3 regions of the Kocuria rhizophila DC2201 genome follow, and region 1 is predicted to be linked to each of the others. Evidence: riboswitches for the same ligand, from Rfam matches in the RefSeq annotation. Region 1 holds a riboswitch; each other region holds the start of a gene.
The links. A riboswitch is a leader RNA that binds a small molecule or an ion and turns the genes downstream of it on or off. The one in region 1 is predicted to bind thiamine pyrophosphate.
Positions count from the first base shown of each region.

Region 2: it holds a riboswitch for thiamine pyrophosphate, as region 1 does, so the genes downstream of both, KRH_RS05500 (bifunctional hydroxymethylpyrimidine kinase/phosphomethylpyrimidine kinase) here and thiO (glycine oxidase ThiO) in region 1, are expected to answer to the same signal.
Region 3: it holds a riboswitch for thiamine pyrophosphate, as region 1 does, so the genes downstream of both, KRH_RS00805 (3-oxoacyl-ACP reductase) here and thiO (glycine oxidase ThiO) in region 1, are expected to answer to the same signal.

Region 1 is NC_010617.1:481,644-483,899, forward strand. Features, by position in the region: gene thiO (glycine oxidase ThiO) at 1-1,006, opposite strand, end outside; TPP riboswitch at 998-1,118, opposite strand; gene thiE (thiamine phosphate synthase) at 1,250-1,912, shown strand; gene KRH_RS12545 (thiol-disulfide oxidoreductase DCC family protein) at 2,019-2,256, opposite strand, start outside.
Region 2 is NC_010617.1:1,245,304-1,247,559, forward strand. Features, by position in the region: gene KRH_RS05495 (Rne/Rng family ribonuclease) at 1-738, shown strand, start outside; TPP riboswitch at 830-923, shown strand; gene KRH_RS05500 (bifunctional hydroxymethylpyrimidine kinase/phosphomethylpyrimidine kinase) at 911-2,256, shown strand, end outside.
Region 3 is NC_010617.1:184,607-186,862, reverse strand. Features, by position in the region: gene nhaA (Na+/H+ antiporter NhaA) at 1-636, opposite strand, end outside; TPP riboswitch at 782-910, shown strand; gene KRH_RS00805 (3-oxoacyl-ACP reductase) at 956-1,720, shown strand; gene KRH_RS00800 (LLM class flavin-dependent oxidoreductase) at 1,722-2,256, shown strand, end outside.

The DNA.
Region 1 (2,256 bases):
CGCGGGCCATCATCTCCAGGACGTCGCAGTCGTCGATCGCGGGGACCACGGCTCGGGCGTCCCGCAGCAGCTGGTGCACCCCGCCGGCCAGCACGGACTCGCGGCCGTCCTCACGGCTGGTGGCACCCACCACCAGGGTGCGGTCCACGCGGGGGACCATGTAGACGGGCCGCCCCATCACCTGGGCGCGCACGGTACGGGTGAGCAGGTGGTCCTCACCGGGGGCCAGGGCGGCGTCGGGAACGCGCAGCCGCAGGATGTCCCCGAACACGGGACGCAGGCGCAGCTCGAGGTCCTCGGGCAGTCCGCCCACGGTGTTGGCGGTGAGCCCCGAGGCCACCACCACGGCGTCCGCGGGCAGGCGCTCGCCGTCGTCCAGCAGTACGCCCTCGGCGCGGCGGGGGCCCCTGCGGGGGACCTGCACGGAGTCCACGCGGCGGGTGCGCCACAGGGCGGGCCCGGCGTCGGGCACCCCGGCGAGCGTCTCGGTGTGCGGGGCTTTGAGGGCCTCGACCATGGCCGCGGCCAGCATGCGGGGGTCCACCTGGCGGTCGGAGACGATGCGCACGGCGCCCGCGAGGCGGGGGGCGAGCGCGGGCTCCATGGCGCGGGCCTCGCCCGTGGAGATCTCCTCGACGTCCATGCCGGAGGCGATCTGGTGGGAGGCGAGGTCAGAGAGGGAATGGGCGTCCGCGGCGTCGGCGGCGACCACCAGGGTCTCCTCCGTGCGGTAGCCCGTGGGCAGCCCGGTGGCCGCGCCGATGCGCTCCACGAACCGGGGGTACTCCTCCGCAGAGGCGCGCATGAGGGGGTACAGCCGCTCTTGGCCGTACTGGGTCTCCGCGACCGGTGCGAGCATGCCCGCAGCGGCTCGGGTGGCGCCCCACGCGGGCTGGGGGTCCACGACCGTGACGGCGGCGCCGCGGCGTCGCAGCTCGACCGCGGTGGCGAGCCCGATCAGACCCGCCCCGGCCACGACGACGTGCACGGGTGCGTTCTCGGACATCCTCATCCTTCCTCCGGCGGCATGATCCGCATCAGGTGACCGGTCGGCGTCTCACGCCCTCTCAGCCGGATGCGGTGGTCGGTGACGTGTGCGGGCTCCCGTGGACCTCGTCGCGCGGTGCGGCGTCGGCAACCGGACGACGCCGCCAGTCTAGTCCTCCTTGCCGGTCGCTTCCCCTGGGGATTCGCGGCCGGCTGAGCGCGCGCTGCACCCCCGGTGCGCTGTTCGTGCCACCATGGCGGCATGGAACGGAGCGAGGACCAGGGACGACGACGACGCCGACAGCTGCGGGACGCGCGGCTCTACGTGTGCGTGACCGCTCGGCGGGAGCGCGGTGACCTGCGGGATTTCCTGCACACCGCGTACGAGGGCGGGGTGGACATCATCCAGCTGCGGGACAAGACGCTCGAGGCGGCCGCGGAGATCGAGGCCATCCAGGTGCTCGCGGAGGTCGCCCGTGAGCACGGCAAACTCTTCGCCGTCAATGACCGCGCGGACGTGGCCCTGCTGACCGGTGCGGACGTGTTCCACGTGGGCCAGGGAGATCTCACCACGCGGCAGGCACGCACTGTGCTGGGCCCGGACGTGGTGCTGGGCCGCTCGTGCCACTCGCCCGCGCAGGTGGACGCCGCGCTCGCGGACCCCGGGCTCGACTACTTCTGCACCGGGCCGGTCTGGGAGACCCCCACCAAGCCCGGCCGCGCGGCCGTGGGGCTCGAGCTGCCCCGCTACGCCGCCGAGCACGCGGGCACCACCCCGTTCTTCGCCATCGGGGGTGTCGACGCCGCCCGGCTGCCCGCCGTGCTCGGCACCGGTGCCACGCGCATCGTGGTGGTCCGCGCCGTCACCGAGGCGCGGGACGTCACCGCCGCCGCGCGGGAGCTGCGCAGCGCGCTGCCCGCCTGACCAGGGCGGCGACGCAACGCGTTGTCGTCCGGGGTGGTCCCCCCCCGGCGTCTCCGGCGGGGAAGCTGGTGCGGGGGCTGTGCGCGAGGCGGGGCAGAACCGGAGGTCAGGCATCCCCGGCGCACTGCCCGGGGTGCTCCTCGCACCACGGGGTGACCCCCGGGAAGCGGCCCCGGTGGGTGGCCACCCAGCGGTAGACGGCCTCCTGGGTGCGGCCCACCAGTGGCAGGCCGTGGAACGCGCCGAAGCAGCGTGTGCCCAGGGCGGTGTCGAGGATCGCCGCGACTGCTCGGGCGCCGCTCACCGCCTGCCTCCTCGTGGCCTGCGGGCCTCCGCGCCCCGAC
Region 2 (2,256 bases), 760 kb from region 1:
ACCATCGGCGGCGAGGTCGTCGAGCTCCCGCAGGGCCACCAGGACCGTGGCACGGCACAGGAGTCCCTAACCCTTGACTCGCTCTCCGCGGCGTTCTCTGGTGAGGACACTTCGGGCGAGGAGACCTCCGGCGGCGACCGTTCCGGATCCGGGTCCCGTTCGGGTGGTGCGGGCCGTCAGCGCCGCGGCCGCCGGGTGGCCACGGCCCCCGGCACCGCCACGGGCGCGCGCGGCTCCGCCGAGGACGCCGACCGCTCCTCGGACTCCCAGGGCGGAAAGTCAGGGGCGGGGCAGGACAGCGACACCCAGCGGGACCAGTCCGGAGGCGGCCGGTCCAGGAACGGCGGGGCGGGCAACCGCCAGTCCGGGAGCGGTTGGTCCGAGGACGACAAGACCGGACGAGACCAGTCCGGGCGCGACCAGTCCGGCAGCAGCCGCTCCGGTGGTGCCGGGACCGCGCCCAGCGCGGCCGGTCAGAACGCACCGGGTGCCGCGGGGCAGGCCGCCCCGAGCACCCCGGCCAGGCGGCGTCGTGGTTCACGCCGTGCGGTGGCACCCGCCGCCGCACCGGGCACCGCGAGCGTGGAGACGCGCGAGTACGAGGCGTCGGCGGGGGCCGCGAGCCGTTTCACCGCCGAGGCCACCGCGGTGCGCACGGCGCCCTCGGACGGGCAGCCGACCATCGTGGGGGTGGGCGTGAAGGCCCAGGACATCACCATGACCCCCAAGGCGGACTGAGACCTGCGCGACGACCGCCACCGTGTGGCGTCGTGCACGGCCCGCCCACAGGAGCGCTCGGAGGAATCCGGGCGCTCCTGTGGCATGATCGGGCACGGACACGGGGTGCCGCCCAGCGGCTGAGAACACACCCGTCGAACCTGATCTAGCTCGAACTAGCGAAGGGAATGTCGTGATCGCCACGTCTCCTGCCCCCGCCCCGCGCGTCCTGTCGATCGCCGGAACGGATCCCACCGGCGGCGCGGGCCACGCCGCGGACCTGAAGTCGATCGCCGCGATGGGCGGCTACGGGCTGAGCGTGATCACGGCGGTGGTCGCGCAGAACACCCGGGGCGTGGTGGACGTGCACACCCCGCCCGTGTCCGTGCTCCAGGCGCAGCTGGACGCCGTGGCGCAGGACGTGGAGCTGGACGCCGTGAAGGTGGGCATGCTCGGCTCGGTGGAGACCATCGAGACCGTGGGCCGCTGGCTGGCGGCCGGACGTGCCCCGGTGGTTGTGATCGACCCGGTGATGGTGGCCACCGCCGGGGGCCGGCTGCTGGAGCCCGACGCCGAGGACGCCCTGCGCGGGATCCTGCACCACGCGGACCTCATCACCCCCAACCTTCCCGAGCTGGCCGTGCTCGCGGAACGGCCCGTGGCCACCACGTGGGACGAGGCCCTCGCGCAGGGTCGTGCCGTGGCGGAGACCTTCGGCACGCGCGTGCTCGTCAAGGGCGGGCACCTCGCGGGGGACACCACGCCGGACGCCCTCGTGGTTCCCGGCCGGGCCGAACCCGCCGCGCAGTACGCGGGAGCGCGCGTGGTCACCCGCAACACGCACGGCACGGGCTGCTCGCTGTCCTCCGCGGTGGCCACGGTGGTGGCCCGCACGGGGGACTGGGCGCAGGGCATCGACACCGCCCGCCAGTGGCTGCGCGGGGCGCTGCGCGCGGCGGACACCCTGCACGTGGGCCACGGCAACGGCCCGGTCCACCACTTCCACCACGTCCAGGACCTCGTCACGGACCCCACCTTCTTAGCCGGGGCGTGCGCGGACGACGCCGCCGGGCTGGGCTCCGGGCAGGGGCGGCCGTTCACGGACGAGCTGTGGGACGAGAGCGCTCCGGTACGGGAGCGGATCGCGGCGCTGCCCTTCGTGGTGGCCCTGGGGGACGGCACCCTGGACCGGGAGGCGTTCGAGTTCTACCTGGACCAGGACATGCAGTACCTCGAGTTCTACTCCCGGGCCCTGGCGCTGCTGGCCGCCTCCGCACCGGACGAGGACTCCCGTGAGCTGTTCGCGAGCGCGTCCGCCGCCGTGGTCACGGGGGAGTCCGCCCTGCACCGGGCGCGGCTCGGGGACCGGCAGCCGCTGCCGCCCTCGGAGACCACGAGCGCGTACGCGGACTTCCTGCTCGCGCGCACGGGACAGGACGGCTTCGCGGTGGGGGCCGCTGCGGTGCTGCCGTGCTACTGGCTCTACGCCCACGTGGGCTCGGAGCTCTCGGCGCGGGCCCGGGCCGCGGGGCTGGACGG
Region 3 (2,256 bases), 300 kb from region 1:
GTCGTCCACCACCGCGAGCGTCAGCAGGAACAGGCGGAGCGCGCTGGGCAGGTGCGAGCCCACGATCGCGAGGACGGCCACCGCGAACGCGATGTCCGTGGCGGTGGGGATCGCCCAGCCGCCCAGGGTCTCGGGGCTGCCGAGGTTAACGCCCGCGTAGATCAGAGCCGGGACGACGACGCCGCCCACGGCCGCCGCGATCGGCACCGCCGCCTTCCCGAGGTCCCGCAGATCACCCGCGACGAACTCGCGCTTGAGCTCCAGGCCCACGAGGAAGAAGAACACGGCGAGCAGCCCGTCCGCGGCCCACGTCCCCAGGCTGAGGTCCAGGTGCCACGGCTCGTAGCCGACCTTCAGGTCCCGGAGGGCGAAGTAGCTCTCCACGAAGGGCGAGTTGGCCCAGACGATGGCGAGGACGGCGGCGACCACCAGGAGGATGCCGGCCACGGTCTCGCGGCGCAGGACGTCCTGGAGGCGGGAGAAGAGGCCGCCCGAGGGGTGGTCGGGCTCGCACGGGGGCTCAGGATGGTTGAAGAAACCGGGCTCCGAGACGAAGCCGGAGGGTTCTGTCTGCACCACGGTTCCCGGGGTTCCGGGCTCAACGTGGGCAGGGGTGGTGCTGTGGTGCGGGGGCATGGATCACTCCAGTGTCGACGGGCATCACGCTCATTACCGCCGACCAGACTTCCCGGCACACCAGCCAGCAAGGGTAGCAGTGCGCTTTTGGGCGGCGCACGCGGGGCGGCTGCCATGAGGCTGAGCGGCTCCGTCTACACTGGCCACCAGTGACACGGGGTGCCGCCACCCTCCCCGCCCACCGGGCGGGCAGACAGAGGACCGCAGCGGCTGAGATGACACCCGTCGAACCTGTCCAGTTAGTACTGGCGAAGGGATGTCACGGTGGCACCGCGCAGGTGGCGCACCGCTTTCTTCGCCGTGAGCCACAGGAGTGAGCATGCGGATCGAGAACACCATCGTCCTGGTCACCGGCGGAGCCCGCGGGCTCGGGGAGCACCTCAGCCGGGCGTTCGCGCGCGAGGGTGCGCGCGTCGTCGTGAACTACCACTCCAGCGAGGAGCGGGCCCGTGCGCTGGTCAGCGAACTCGGGGAGGACCGGGCACTCGCGGTCCAGGCGGACGTGACCGACGCCCAGCAGGTGCGGGACATGGTCGCCCGCGCCCGGGAGCACTTCGGCGCACCGATCACGGTGGCCGTGAACAACGCCCTGGTGGACTTCAGCTTCAACGGCGATGCCCGCCCCACCCTGGACACCCTCACCGCCGAGAACCTGACCCAGCAGTTCCAGGGCGCCGTGGTGGGTGCCCTCAACGTGATGCAGGCGGTCACCCCGGGCATGGCGGAGGCTGGCGAGGGGCGCATCATCAACATCGGCACCAACCTCTTCCAGAGCCCGGTGGTCCCCTACCACGACTACACCGCCGCGAAGGCCGCCCTGCTCTCCCTCACCCGCACCGCCGCCAAGGATCTGGGCCCGCAGGGCATCACCGTCAACATGATCTCCGGCGGCCTGCTGCGCACCACGGACGCGAGCGCCGCCACCCCGGACGAGGTCTTCGACTTCATTGCCGCCGGCACTCCCCTGGGCCGCGTGACCACCCCCGAGGAGTTCGCGGACACCGCCCTGTTCTTCGCCTCGGACTGGTCCCGCGGGGTCACCGGCCAGAACCTGGTGGTCGACGGCGGGCTGGTGATGGACTGACATGGCCGCCCCCTCTCCGCACGACGACGCCGCCCAGCCCGGTCCCGCGCGCACGGCACCTGCCGGGGGCGCGGCGTCGGCAACCACCCCCGAAGCCGGGCCGACGCTCGGGACGGCCGCTGCGGCGTCGTCGCCCACGACCGCACCGGCCCGCCGCCTCCACCTCAACGCGTTCCTCTACGGCGCCGGCCACCACCAGGCCGCGTGGCGCGCCCCGAACTCCTCGGTGCACCGCCTCACGGACATCACCTACTACGAGGAGCTCGCGCAGACCGCCGAGCGCGGCCTGTTCGACGCCGTGTTCTTCGCGGACGGCCACAGCGTGGGCGACGTGTCCGGCGGACCCCACTGGTCGCTCGAACCGCTGACCGCGCTGTCCGCGATGGCGCGCGCCACCGAGCGCATCGGCCTGGTGTGCACGGTCTCCTCCACGTTCTTCACCCCGTTCCACGCGGCCCGGATGCTCGCGTCCCTGGACCACATCTCGGGCGGCCGGGCGGGCTGGAACGTGGTGACCTCCATGTGGGATGCGGAAG